2 regions of the Weizmannia acidilactici genome follow, and region 1 is predicted to be linked to the other one. Evidence: predicted binding sites of a transcription regulator. Region 1 holds the regulator's gene; the other holds the start of a gene.
What was found. The regulator LexA, encoded in region 1, represses DNA repair genes until DNA is damaged. The targets are predictions, from matches to a motif close to CGAACATATGTTCG.
Positions count from the first base shown of each region.

Region 2: the regulator LexA is predicted to act here: its motif matches at 1,875-1,888, upstream of GBH70_RS08245 (YhjD family protein).

Region 1 covers NZ_BKZR01000020.1:1,873-9,428, reverse strand. Annotated here, with positions in the region: gene GBH70_RS08905 (DnaD domain-containing protein) at 168-1,235, shown strand; gene GBH70_RS08900 (flavodoxin domain-containing protein) at 1,459-1,938, opposite strand; gene lexA (transcriptional repressor LexA) at 2,206-2,826, opposite strand; gene yneA (cell division suppressor protein YneA) at 3,028-3,348, shown strand; gene GBH70_RS08885 (YneB family resolvase-like protein) at 3,368-4,021, shown strand; gene GBH70_RS08880 (DUF896 domain-containing protein) at 4,107-4,340, shown strand; gene tkt (transketolase) at 4,493-6,499, shown strand; gene sirA (sporulation inhibitor of replication protein SirA) at 6,692-7,132, shown strand; gene GBH70_RS08865 (YneF family protein) at 7,201-7,419, shown strand.
Region 2 covers NZ_BKZR01000017.1:42,309-49,864, forward strand. Annotated here, with positions in the region: gene GBH70_RS08235 (GntR family transcriptional regulator) at 1-195, shown strand, start outside; gene GBH70_RS08240 (aminotransferase-like domain-containing protein) at 318-1,505, shown strand; gene GBH70_RS08245 (YhjD family protein) at 1,502-1,849, opposite strand; gene GBH70_RS08250 (LCP family glycopolymer transferase) at 2,345-3,259, opposite strand; gene GBH70_RS08255 (TetR/AcrR family transcriptional regulator) at 3,692-4,276, shown strand; gene GBH70_RS08260 (putrescine aminotransferase) at 4,333-5,694, shown strand; gene speB (agmatinase) at 5,717-6,685, shown strand; gene GBH70_RS08270 (APC family permease) at 6,831-7,556, shown strand, end outside.

The DNA of each region.
Region 1 (7,556 bases):
TATGAAGGAGAACGCTATGAAAGCATCAGAATCTAAGATTTAGAGTAAATAAATCCGAAACATTTAATCTTGTTGGTAAGTTGAATTATTATTACAAAAAATAGTATAGTTATAAATAGGAATCTGGATAATAATTGGATCGTGATTATACAGGGAGGGAAGAGTGGATGATAGTGCTGAACCAGATGCTCTATTGGTCGGAAAGAATTGCCGATTTCGATCAATTTATTTTGGAAGAAAAGAAGCGCATGATAAGGGAAAACATTGATTTGTCCTGCTTAGAACTGCAATACGGCTGGATTTACAAAAAGGCGGATGAACTGGCAAAAGAATGCATGATTACAAACTCGGGAGCCACCATGCGCCGGTATTTGGACAAACTGTGCGAGCGAAGCTGGCTGTCAAAACGGATAAACCCAAAATACCGTTGGGATAAAACGATGCAATACCGGGTAAACCTTACCAAAATTCAGCGCGATCTCGCAAAACTGGGTTATGTTTTGGAAGGTTACAAACTGCCGGTTTTTAATGATGACGGAGCGGAATTTCAAAATGAAAATCCGGGCCATCAGGATGAAAATCCAAACTTTCAAAATGAATGTTCGGACGATCAGGTTGAAAATACATACTTTCAAAATGAAAATTCCAACGATCAATATGAAAACCCATGCTTTCAATATGAGCGCTCAAACGTTCACGATGAAAGTGCAATACCAAAGACTACTTCAGAGATTACTACAGAGACTACGGCAAAGATTACTTCTTCTTCAATAGAGCACTTTCCCGTTTTTGAAAAAGGTGAGGAAACAAAGAATGTAATCGCGTTTTATGAACAAAACGGCTTTGGAACAGCTGGTTCCTATATTGCCGAAAAAATTTTTACATGGTGTGATGAATTAACGGCGGAACTCGTGATAGAAGCGATGAAAACTGCAGTGGAACACGGCGTAGCAAACTGGAGATACTGTGAAACGATCTTAAAGGACTGGGCGGGGAAAAATGTGCAAACAGTGGAGGAGGCGCGTGCATTGCAGCTGGAATTTATAAAGCGGCGGCAGAGGCATTCTGGAATCCGGAGGAAAGAAGTGCTTCCCAGCTGGTTTTCGGAATTCGAGCACAGTTTCCTTGGCAGTTCTGCATTGCAGGAAAAAAGCCCGGAAGATATCGCCGCCCTGCGGCAACGCCTTGAAAAAATAAGGGAGCAGTATCGAAAAAAAGAAGCGGTCAAATCTTGACCATTTTAAAAACTTTAAGAAACGCAGCAAATCCATCGCTCGGAAAATTTGCTTCGTTTTCCGGTCCGCTGGTTAACCGGAAGGGCTGGCTAAATCAGCAAAAAAAGATGGAGGTGGAAGGTGCCGGCTTCCGACGATTCCCGTTTATTCGGGCGTACGTCCAGGCCGGCAACCGATGGAAAGGAAGGGGAAGAAGATGCGGGGGAAAATGGCGGCATCGGCACTACTTAAACACCGTATCGAAAAATCGTTCAATGCCTTCTTCGTTCAGCGCGCTCGTATTTTCCGTAACGCCTCTCATTTTTTTAACCAGCATTTTTTCTAAAAAGTTCATTTCGTCCAGCTTATATGCGTATCCTAACACTTCTTTGGCTACGGCGTGTTTCCGCAGTGCTTCCGGAAAGGCATGGTTAAATTCATCTATGACTTTTTTGCGGTCTGTTTCGCCGGCGCATAAAAAGAGGCCGACACGCTTCTGCAAAAGGATGTCCAAATGGTGTTTGATAAATTTGGTAAGCGGTTTCTGGATTTTTCCCAGATAAATGGATCCGCCGATCATGATGTTTTTGTAATCTGAGAGATTTGGCGGTTCTTCTTTTAAAATATTAATGGATAAAATTTCTTCCGGCGATTTTCTTAAGAGAGACCTGACAATGCCCTCAACCGTCCCGTGCTTGGAAGCGTAAACAACAATGTTGTTCATTTTTCTCAGTCCTTTGCTTAAAGTAACTTCATTAAAACTCCCAATATTAGGATAACCCTAAACAAAGGGATTGTTTACTATTTTTTTGTTACATTTTACTAATGATTCGAGAAAATTCGTTTTACCAGTACTAGCCGCAGAATTTCTTGCCCAAGTATGTTTTGGGAAAAATATACCTCATTACGGTATTTCGGCATTCATAATATCTTTAAATCTCGCATATCCTCTATTAAAAAAGAAGCAGCAAACAAACTGCTTCTCTCTACTTCAATGCACCATTTGACGGTACAGGCCGATGACTTTACCTAATATGGTTACATTTTTCAGAATGATCGGTTCCATTGTCGGGTTTTCAGGCTGCAGCCTGAAATGGTCTTTCTCTTTGAAAAACCTTTTGACGGTTGCTTCATTTTCGTCCGTCATGGCGACGACGATATCCCCGTTATCGGCGGTCTGCTGGGAACGGACAATGACGTAATCACCGTCCAAAATGCCCGCATCAATCATGCTCTCGCCTTCGACTTCCAACATATAAACAGAATCGTCGGAAGGGACAAGATGTTCCGGCAGCGGGAAATACTCCTCGATATTTTCAATTGCCGTAATCGGGATGCCGGCAGTGACTTTCCCGACAACAGGCACATTTACAACATTTTGAAGAGGAATTTCTTCTTCATGGTCCAAAATCTCAATCGCCCTCGGCTTCGTAGGGTCGCGCCGGATCAGCCCCTTGCTTTCAAGCCTGGCGAGGTGGCCGTGCACAGTCGAACTGGAAGCAAGGCCGACAGCTTGGCCGATTTCCCTTACGGAAGGGGGATAGCCTTTTGTCCGTACTTCCTGCTTAATGAAATTTAATATATCCTGTTGCCGTTTTGATAGTTTGGTCATAAAATTCCACCTCGTCGTTCAATTGTGATCGGCACATCCTTACAGCCGCACCTGCGAACGGCGGTGTGCCATTATTTGCTATTATTATATCACGCCGAAGAAGAAAAAACAAACATAAGTTCGAAAAAACTATTGACTAAAACACATGTTCGTTTTATAATTTTATTATCCAAACATCGAACAAATATTCGTGGAAGGGTGATGGCGGTGGCACGGTTATGGAAACAGTATAATTATGTTATGATTTTAATAGTTGTAATACTCATTTTAGGCTTTTATATGATTGCAAGTCTGCAGGACCGTTCAAGCTGCAGGGAGATTGTTGTCGGGGAAGGGCAAACACTTTGGAACATCGCTGACCGGTATGCCAAGGCCGGTTCCATGAACAGGGAGGAATTCATTCGTTGGGTGGAGGCCCATAACGATATAGATGGGAATATGATCAAAGCCGGCGAAAAAATCGTCATTCCGGTTGAAAAAAACGGCGTGCCGGGAAACGAAAATGAAATGGCATTTAAGTAAGAAGCAGGAGATTGGGAAAATGAAAGTCGTTTTATATTGCAGAGTAAGCACGGATAAAGAGAGCCAAGAAACTTCCCTGCACAGGCAGCGGGAAGAGCTCGAAAAACTTTCCGCAAGGCTCGGGTTCGAAGTGGCGGCCGTGATCGAAGACAGGGCGAGCGGATATGACCTGGACAGGCCAGGTGTGCTCGACCTGCTCGAGCTTTTGGATGCCGATCGGATCGATGCGGTGCTTGTCCAGGATGAAACGCGTATCGGACGGGGGAATGCAAAAATTGCACTCATTCATTTTTTATATAAAAAAGGGGTAAAAGTATATTGTTATGCCCAAAACGGGGAATTGGAGCTGTCGGAATCCGATTCCATGGTATTGAAAATAGTCAGCATGGTGGAAGAGTACCAGCGGAAGCTTCACAATTTAAAGATCAAGAGGGGCATGGAGCGTGCAGTAAAAAAAGGCTACCGCCCGCAAAAAAATTTAAAGGGACACGGCAATGTGCACGGCAAGGAAAGGAAAGATGTTCCGGTTGAAGAAATCGTCCACTTGCGCGAAAATGGTCTGACTTTCCAGGAAATTGCCGCCACTATGCGCGGATTCGGCTACCGCGTTTCAAAGGCAACTGTGCACCGGAGATACCAGGAATATATGGAGGAAAAGGGTTTTTCGGAATAGGGCTGTGTTGCCGGTGCACATCCGTTGCGGGCACGCCCGTTTTTTAGTAAGATAACTTAAAAACATGAAGATAAGGAGAGAAACGATGCTTTCTAAGGACAAAATGTCAAGGATTAATGAATTGGCGCGAAAAGCCAAAAACGGCGGGCTGACGGATGAGGAAGCAAAAGAACAGTCCAAATTGAGAAGCGAATATTTGCAGGCGTTCCGTTCTTCTATGAAACAAACAATCGAAAATGTCCGCGTCTTTGACCCTGACGGAAATGACGTCACACCGGAAAAAATCAAGCTCATTCAAATGAAGCGGAAAATGCACTAACGGCCCCTGAGTGGGCTTTTTGCATAAATAAATGTGTGCGGGCATACCAGCCTTTTTGCGCTGAAAGCCTGTAAGAGCTGTAAAAAAGTTGTGTTATTGGTTTAACTTGCCTTAATATAGGAATGTAACCACCGAGAGAAAGGATGATTAAGATGTTTGATAAAACGGATGAACTGGCAATCACGACGATCCGTACGCTGTCCATCGATGCCATTGAAAAAGCGAAATCGGGCCATCCCGGGTTGCCGATGGGGGCTGCTCCGATGGCGTACACGCTTTGGACAAGGTATATGAACCACAATCCTGAAAATCCGCACTGGTTTAACCGGGACCGCTTTGTATTATCCGCCGGCCACGGTTCTATGCTGCTGTACAGCCTGCTTCATTTATCCGGCTATCCGTTAAGCATGGACGAAATTAAAAATTTCCGGCAATTCGGAAGCAAAACCCCTGGCCATCCTGAATTTGGGCATACAGAAGGCGTTGAGGCAACGACCGGCCCGCTTGGACAAGGCATTGCGATGGCGGTCGGCATGGCGATGGCGGAAAGGCATCTGGCGGCAGTTTACAATAAAGAAAATTATCATGTCATTGACCACTATACATATGCGCTTTGCGGCGACGGGGACTTAATGGAGGGCGTTTCCGCGGAGGCGGCATCTTTGGCTGGACATTTAAAATTAGGCCGCCTCATTGTCTTGTATGACTCCAATGATATTTCCCTTGACGGTGAATTAAACAAGTCGTTCTCTGAAAGCGTTGAAGGGAGATTTAAAGCTTACGGCTGGCAATATTTGCGCGTGGAAGACGGTAATGACATCGGGGCCGTTGCAAAAGCCATTGAAGCAGCCAAGGCCGATACAACCCGCCCGACGCTGATTGAAGTGAAAACAATCATCGGGTACGGTTCCCCTAACAAATCTGGTAAATCCGCCGTCCACGGCGCTCCGCTCGGGGAAGAAGAACTGAAACTGACTAAAGAAGCGTATAAATGGACGTTTGAGGAAGACTTTTATGTACCGGATGAAGTATACAGCCGTTTCCGCGAATTAGTCATTGAAAACGGCGTGAAAAAGGAAAAAGAATGGCAGTCTTTGTTCGCTGAATATGAACAACAATATCCGGAACTTGCCGCAGAGCTGAAGCTTGCCATCAAAGGGGAGCTTCCGGAAGGCTGGGATAAAGAGATTCCGGTTTATGAAGAAGGGAAAACGCTGGCGAGCCGTGCATCAAGCGGGGAAGTGCTTAATGCGGTTGCGAAGCGGCTGCCGTCATTATTCGGCGGTTCTGCCGATTTGGCCGGTTCTAACAATACCCGTATGAAAGAAGACAAAGATTATTTACCGGATGTTTACGAAGGACGCAATATCTGGTTCGGTGTCCGCGAATTTGCGATGGGCGCGGCATTGAACGGGATGGCCCTCCACGGCGGTGTGCATGTTTACGGCGGCACATTCTTTGTTTTCTCGGACTACCTTCGTCCGGCTATCCGGCTTGCTGCACTCATGGGACTCCCGGTTACGTATGTGTTTACGCATGACAGCATTGCGGTCGGGGAAGATGGTCCGACCCATGAACCGGTTGAACAGCTTCCGTCACTGCGCGCAATGCCGAATTTGTCCGTCATTCGTCCGGCTGATGGCAATGAAACGGCGGCAGCTTGGCGCCTCGCTTTAACATCCAAGGATCATCCGACAGCACTTGTCTTGACGCGGCAAGGGCTGCCAACGATCATAGGAACGGCCGAAACAGCGCAGGAAGGCGTTTCGAAAGGGGCTTATGTCATTTCACCGGCCCAAAAAGAAACAGCCGACCTCCTTTTGCTTGCCAGCGGCTCGGAAGTCCACCTGGCTGTAGAGGCCCAGAAACAGTTGGCAGGAGAAAATATTGATGCAGCTGTTGTCAGCATGCCGTCCTGGGACCGTTTCGAACAGCAAAGCCAAGAATATAAAGAATCCGTTCTGCCTAAAACCGTGAAGAAACGTCTTGCAATTGAAATGGCTTCCTCGTTCGGATGGGAAAGATATACCGGCGATGAAGGCGATATTTTGGCAATTGATACTTTCGGTGCGAGCGGAAAAGGCAATACGGTTGTGAAAGAATACGGGTTCACCGTTGAAAATGTCGTTGCGCGCGCGAAAAAACTATTGGATTTATAATCGATAAAATAAGAGCCTGCTTGATGCGGATTTCCGCAAATGGCAGGCTCATTTTTGTGTTTGCAGGGTGTAAAAACCGTTAACGGTGTTATTTTCGACACAACTTACAGAATTTTATAACACCGTACGACAACTTTTTTGAGGCTTTTCCATTATAGTAAGGGTAATAATGACGTTGGGAGTGATGCATGCATGCGGACTTATTATATTTATTTAATTGAAGAAGAAATTGCGCAGTATTATTACGGCAGGGAACGCATGTTTTTTGATCTGTTCAATCAATATTCCAGCGTGACCGGCAGATTAAAAAACGTTATCCGCCAGCAGATCGATTATATTACGAAACCGATTCCGCTTTTGTCCGTGCAACATGTCTTGCAGCAGATATTTCCCAATCAAAATGAAATGGTATATGAAAACGGCGCTTACCGGCTGATCTCAAACAAAAAGGGCCAGTATGCCGAAGTAAATATTGAGCAAAGGCTGCTTCGCCTCCATGCATCCGGCAGCTATGATACGGAAACAGCTATATTTGAAACTTTAAGGAAATTCAACGGCAATCTTCTTGCAATCGATTACGACAATAAACGGTTCGGTTGGATCAAGCCGGTGAAAGAAAGAAAATTCGTGTGAGGCGGCAAAGAAGTATTGTATAATTCAAGAGGATTTAGTACACTGTATGTGAGTGAAGGAGGTATACTATGACTTGGGTTTTTATTCTCGTAGCCCTTATTGCCCTTTTGGTCGGCATTGCGATCGGTTTTTTCATCGCACGTAAATATATGATGAATTACCTGAAGAAAAATCCGCCAATTAACGAACAAATGTTGAAAATGATGATGATGCAAATGGGCATGAAGCCGTCACAAAAGAAAATCAATCAAATGATGAATGCTATGAATAAACAAATGAAATTGTAAGCTGGATTGCCGGCTTTTGTGGGATATCTATTCCACTGTACAACTTCGCACGAATTTATAAACCACTTTTTCTGCCAAGATTCCACACAGAAAAGGTGGTTTTTGAGTTTATCCGCCATTTTTGGCCAACCCCCGGG
Region 2 (7,556 bases), on a different contig from region 1:
GGCGGTGCAAACAGGAGGATCCGTGCGGATAAACCGGATGAACTTGACCAGAAATATTTGGAGTGCGATAAATGCGACCCTGTGCTTGAAGTAAATCAAGTTGTTTACCTGGATAACGGCGTTCCGTTCGAATATTCCCGCACAAGGCACCGTTATGACAAAGGGGATATTCTGGTGGTTGATCTTAATCGTTGAAAATTTTACGAAGATCAAGTAATTCTATTTTTCTTGGTATCTGTATCACCTTAGCCCACCCCTTTCCATATATATGTCATATAGGCACTTTTCAGCAATCGAGAAAGCGAGGTGAGGCGGCAGTGGAGCATTTGTTATCCGCGTTAAGCGGTAAAATTAAAGAAAATGCCATTGATGCTTATATGGACAGCATGAAGCCGGCTGTCCGGGATCCGGTGTTTTTCAGCGTCGGGATGCCAAACTGCGGCATGATTCCAAAAAAGGCGCTGCAGCGGATCATGAATGAAATCTTTGATTCCGATCCTGCCCATTTATATGAGTATTGCAGCGCGAAAGGGTTCGGTCCGTTTTTGTCTGCAATTTCCGGCAATGAAAACATCCCTGAACCGTATATCATGGCAACGAACGGCAATACACAGGGGTTTGATCTCGTCTGCAGAATGCTTTTGGATGAGCAGGACGGCTTTGCGATGGAGGCGTATACGTATTCCATCGCGCTTTCGGCTGTACACCAGTACCGGCTCAAGGTAGTCGGTATCCCGCTTGAACAGGACGGCCTTGATATTGATTTTTTTGAAAAGGCTTTAAAAACAACCCGCATTAAAGCGCTCTATATCATTCCGAACGCACAGAACCCGACCGGGATTACCACATCTCTTGAAAAAAGAAAAAGGCTCATCGAACTCGCTTACCGGCACGGATTTTTGATCATTGAAGACGACCCTTACCGCGATCTGCTTTTTCATGAACGTTTCCCTTCTATATTTGAACTCGATCCCCTAAAAGAAAAAGTCATTTATTTGTACAGTTTTTCTAAAGTGATTGCGCCGGCAATGAGGACCGGATTTATTCTTGCGCACCCGGCTCTCCTTCAAAAACTTGAGCAGTTTAAGCAGGTCATGGATGCCTGCACTTCCCCGATCAACCAAATGCTTGCTGGAAAACTGGTTTCCTCTGGCAGTTGGCCGGCTATGCTCGAAAAGCAAAAACGTTTTTATGAGAAAAGAAAAGAGTGGACAAAACAGTTTTTGCAGCACATGAATGAAACGGAACAATGGGAAGGCATTGAACCTGCCGGCGGGTTGTTTTATTGGATGGATGTGAAAAAGGGGGATGTGTTGGAATGGATGGGAATAGCTGCAGAAGCCGGAGCTGTGTTTGTCCCGGGAAATGCATTTACGCTTGAGAACGGGCCGAACACGAAAATCCGTCTTTGCTTTGCCCATTGCAGCGATGAAGAAATGGGAAAAGGTTTTGTGCGCCTGGAAGAGAGTTTTAAAAAATGGAAGAACATGCGGGGCTCCCGTTAACGCAGTTTAAAAAAATAATGGTTGATCAGGTTTTTTACCCATTCTGCCGCGATCTGCGGATGGTATCTTTTTTCAAACCGCCATCCACGCACAAACACCGTATATTCCAGATCACTCCGCTTGTAAAACCGCATGTTTTTCCGGCCGGCTTCCCGTTTGACACGGTACAGATAGCGAGAGATTTGAAACAGCATTTGTTCGACGGCAAGGATGTATGGTTCCTTGAATTTTAACAAGCTCGCGCGAATGGCTTTTTGATCGCGCTCCAGTGTTTTTTTGGCAAGCGGTAGCAGGATAAACGCCTCGACCAGCCTTTCTTCTTCTTCTGTTAACACTTGTGGCATGTGGATCACCTATTTTTATTATACACAAACATACGTTCTAGTCAATCTGTTGTTTGGTTTCCGGACTCCGGCTTGTTATAATGGCGGTATTAAAATGAAAACGGGAAAAGGAAAATGGATGAATGAATGACAGGGATGGGGATTTCGCCAAAGGTTGTTTGATCGGAATCCTGTTGTCGATTCCAATCTGGGCTTTTGTATGGTGGCTGTTGTTTAAGTTTTTTTGAAGCGCTTCCGAGAAGGGACGCTTTTTTTATCGGAAGGATCGTAAAGCTTTCGGAGTGTTTGGCGCGGGGAGGATTCAGGCATTGGTAAAAATATGACAGGCAATGATGCTGAAACAGGCATCAATCCAGCTGGGAGGAGGATTTCAATGAATGATCACAAAGACAAAAAAGGCGACTCGCTGGAACAACAGGAATAAAAGAGCCGGAAAGGGATCCAGGAAGAAAAGAAATAGGGCCGGGCTCCAGTTATTGGTGCCGGCCCCTTGCATTATTTTTCCATGTTGGTGACCATGTTGTGGACGTTTTGCCGTTCCGCTTGATCCACGTTGAGATAGTAAATGCCGTTAATGGTCGCATTTGTACCTTTTACTTCATAGTCTTTTGAATTTTGGCGGCAGTCGCGGTAGTTCATGGCGATATTTTTCATATCGTTAAATGTTAAGTTTGTTTTGATATTGTTTTGGATCGCAGCCAGGATTTCTTGATAGCGGGAAAAAGATTTGATGGTGGCTGCTTTGTTGATGACCGCCATAATGACATCGCGCTGGCGCTGGTTGCGGCCGAAATCCCCCTGAGGGTCCAGGTGGCGCATTCTGACGTAACCAAGCGCTTTTTTGCCGGTGTCGAGTGTAATATACCCTTTTTTGTAATAGTATCCTTTTTTGTAATACCCTTCGTCATGCCAGCTGATCTTGTTGTAGACGGTGACGCCGCCGACAGCATCAACGAGGTCGGCCAGCCCTTCCATGTTGATCCGTATGTACTGGTCAAGATTTAAATTGGCGAATTGATTGACGGTGGCAAGCGCCATTTTCGGGCCGCCGTATGCATACGCGGCATTGATTTTGTCCATCGTTCCCCTGCCGACAATTTCGGTTCTCGTGTCACGCGGGATCGAAATCATCTGCATCGCTTTTTTCTGCGGATTTAATGTAAGGATAATAATCGTATCCGATCTGCCGACATCGTTCTTTCTTTCATCCACACCCAGCAAAAGAATGGATATTGGTTTTTGTGTTTTAATTTTTTGGGAACTTTCCTTTGATGGTGTGACAGATTTGTTGTCGTACATTTTGTCTGCGGCTTTTTGGACGGAATGGTAGACATAGTAGGCTGCTCCTCCGCCCCCAATGACAATGATCGCAATAAGTATCCCAAGTGTGATGAATATTTTCTTTTTCATTCTGCCTTCCCTTTTTCTTAATTTTTTGGTTTATTTGTAAAACAGAATACACCTAATCGTAATCTTACCATGTTCTTTCGCAAATGTTAACGGGATTTTTTAGTTTGTCCTTTGGCAGGCTTTTTATTTTGGTCTTCTATCATTTCAACTTTTTGCCGTAGCGTTTAGGGGGTACCGCCGATTTTCCCGCTGTTTCCGCTGATTCGGTTTTCAAAGGAGGAAAGCCGCAGAAGGCGACAAAATAGAGGAGCAAAGCCTTGCCACCTTATGAGGTGCCACCGATTTCGCTTTTAAAAAGAGAATAGGATTTTTAATTAAAAAAATATTGTAACTTTTCCTTGCGAGAATGCGGACGAACGGAAAAACACCCACTACAATAAAAATAAGTTCAACATGAATGGGGTTCAGTCATTTTCAAATGGAGGTAAAAGGTTGGAAAAGGTCAAAAGCGATAAGTATGAAAGAATTTTACAGGCAGCGATTGAAGTCATCTCGGAAAAAGGGATGGAAAAGGCATCTATATCCGACATTGTGAAAAGAGCGGAGGTGGCGCAGGGGACATTTTATTTATATTTCCGCTCAAAAAATGCGTTGATCCCGGCAATTGCGGAGAATTTGCTGGCTTATTCTTTTGGAAAAATCCAAAAAAAGACGCAGGGAAAATCGGATTTTTGGGATATCTTGCGGGTGATGATCGACGAAACGTTCGAGACGACAAACCGGTATAAAGACGTTATTGTACTTTGTTATTCCGGGCTGGCGTTCGAAAATTCGATGGAAACGTGGGAAGCGATTTATACCCCTTACTACCAATGGTTTAGAGAAATTTTAACGAAAGCGGTTGAAGCGGAACAAATCCTTCCGGTCAATGTCAAGTGGCATGCCGTCATGGTGATCAACTTAATGGAGAATGAGGCGGAAAGATTTTACATTGCGAAAGAAACCGGCAGCACGCCCGAAAAAACGAAACTGGAACTGTTCCAATTTTTTAAGCGTTCGCTCGGGATCCGCTCCTAACCGCTTATCCCCAAAAATGACTGATATTCATTCATAAAAACAAAAGGAGTGGGAAAATGCGAAATACGGTTGAAAAAACAAAGGGGCAGGAAATCCGGGATTATATGGAAAAGGTGCTGGATTTGATTGAAAAGCCCGAAGTCACGGCTGAGGAAGCAAAGTGGATTACGAATGAAACGGTAAACAGCTTTAAGGAGTACGTTAATCCGGGGTTTTTGGAATACCGGAAAACGGTCACCTTGGATACGCAATTTGCCGCGGTGGAATGGTCTGACGAGGGGGCATGCTTTAAAGATGTGAACGGGAATCAGTATATCGACTGCCTCGGTGGATTCGGCATTTACAATGTTGGGCACAGGCACCCGAAAGTCGTCAAAGCGGTTGAACACCAGCTTCAACGCCAGGCATTGCATAGCCAGGATTTACTTGATCCTCTCCGGGCGATGCTGGCAAAAATCCTTGCCGAGATCACGCCGGGCGACCTCAAATATTCATTTTTTACAAACAGCGGAACCGAGAGTGTCGAAGCGGCGCTGAAACTGGCAAAAATGCACAGCAACCGCACGACGTTTATTGCGGCGACACGGGCGTTCCACGGCAAAAGCCTCGGCTCGTTATCCGGCACGGCAAAAGGGATGTTCCGGAAGCCGTTCCTGCCGCTCGTTCCGGGATTCCGCCATGTGCCGTTCGGAGATATTGATATGATGCGGAAAACATTTGAAATTTGCGCGCTCGTCGGTGAAGATGTGGCGGCGGTGCTTTTGGAGCCGATTCAAGGGGAAGGCGGCATTATTCTCCCGCCGGAAGGCTATTTGCAGGAAGTGCGGGTGCTGTGCGATGAGTATGATGCGCTGCTTATTTTGGATGAAGTCCAAACCGGAATGGGGCGCACCGGAAAAATGTTTGCGGCGGAATTGTACGGTGTTGTGCCGGATATCCTCTGCCTTGCGAAAGCATTTGGCGGCGGGATTATGCCGGCGGGCGCAGTGGTGGCAAAAGAAAAGGTGTTTAAAAATTTTTTCAACAACCCGTTTATGCATACGACAACGTTTGGTGGCAATCCGCTTGCGTGTGCGGCTGCGATCGCGACGATCTCCGTATTACTTGAAGAAGACCTGCCCGCGCGTGCCGCCGAAGTGGGAGATTATTTCCTTGCCCGCCTGAAAGAAGCGGTAAAAGGGCATGAAGACAAAGTGCTTGAAATCCGCGGAAAAGGCCTGATGATTGGCATCGAATTCCAGAACGATGCGATCGGCTATAACTTTGCTAAAGGGATGTTTGATGAAGGCGTTTTGGTGGCCGGTACTTTGGTAAACTCCAAAACGATCCGCATTGAGCCGCCGCTGACGATCGCTGTGGAAGAAGTAAACCAAGTCGTTGCGACAGTTGAAAAAGTGCTCTCAAAACTGAAAGCCTGATCATACAAGGAGGAGAAGAAACATGCACTACCCGTTATCGCCGGATATACAGCCGGAATTTTGCAGTAATGGGACGTTCATGCGCCTGCCGTGTGAAGACCCAGATGCAAAACTTGCGGTCATTGGCCTGCCATTTGATACGGCAGCCTCTTATCGCACCGGAGCCCGTTTTGCCCCACAGGCAATCCGCCAAAGTTCCATGACATTGTTTCCGTATCATCCCGTATTCGGAAACTATCCATTTGAGGAAACCCATGCCATCGATGCTGGGGATGTCCCGGTGATTCCGCACAATATCGGGCGGAGCTATGCACTGATGGAAGAAAGGATTGGAAATTTAATGGAAAAGGGGATTATTCCGATCGGCCTCGGCGGCGACCATTCCGTTACCCTTGCCGGTTTGCGGGCTGCGGCAAAGCATTACGGCCCGCTTGCGATGATCCATTTTGACGCCCATACCGATACTTGGGATACCTATTACGGGGAAAAGTACTGGCACGGTTCAACATTCATCCGTGCATACGAAGAAGGTTTGCTGCAGCCATCGAAAGTGTTTCAACTCGGGATACGGGGAACATTGAACCACCCTGGGGATGTAGAAGACAGCCGCCGGTTGGGGTTTCATGTCATCACAACGTCCGGGCTGGATACAAAAGGGTTCGGGGCGGTTTTGCAGGAAATGAAAACAGCGATCGGAGATACGCCTTGTTTTCTAACATTTGATATTGATTTTGTCGATCCTTCATGCGCGCCGGGAACGGGAACAATGGAGGCTGGTGGGTTCAGCAGTCGGGAAACGTTAAAAATGGTACGCGCTTTAAAAGGTTTTCATTTTGTTGGTTTTGATCTCGTAGAAGTATTGCCGCAGTATGACGCTGGGCAGATCACATCATTATTGGCAGCAACGCTTGTCCATGACTTTGCGGGGCTTGCGGCATTGAGGTTAAAAAGGGATGAACCTGTTTTTGAGAAAGCTTCCACGCCAGAGTAACCGTTTGTAAATTTTTTCGACAAAATAGATTTAAAATTTATATGTTAAATAATTTCACGAAAATATCGAAATCAAATGCCTGTTTTAATAAAATGAGCCCAAAAACAATCGTGTAATCCACGATCTCATTTAGGAGGAATGATACATGCAAAAACAAGCGGTCACCTTAAAACGTTCATTGGGCCTATGGCAAATTGTGCTGCTCGGTGTCGGCTATATGACCCCGATGGTTGTCTTTGATACTTTCGGCATTGCTTCCGAAATGACGCACGGGCACGTCCCGACCGCCTACATATTGGCTTTGGCCGCCATGCTTCTAACCGCTGTTAGTTATCAAAAAATGATACAAGTATTTCCAACCGCGGGTTCCGCCTACACATATACGCAGCGCACGATTAACTGCCACCTTGGTTTTTTGATCGGATGGGCCGCTTTGATGGATTATTTGTTTTTGCCAATGGTGAACGCTTTAATTTTTAAAATTTATTTGAGTGCTTTTTTCCCGGGCGTCCCTTCCTGGATGTGGATTGTGGGATTTGTGGCGTTCGTCACGGCACTCAATTTGCGCGATATAAATTTTACCGCAAATTTCAACATGTTTCTCGTCTTTTTTCAAATTGCGATTATCGCGATGTTTGTTGCGATTGCAGTCCGCGCGCTTCTTCACGGCATGGGGACGGGTGAAATCATCTCCATGAAGCCTTTTTATTCAGCCGGACTCGATTCCTCGTGGCTCATCGCGGGCGCGACGCTGATGTGCTTTTCTTATCTCGGTTTTGACGCGGTTGCGATGCTTTCGGAAGAAACCGCAAGTCCGAAAAAGACGATCCCAAAAGCCATTTTCCTTACGGCGTTGTTCGGCGGCATTTTA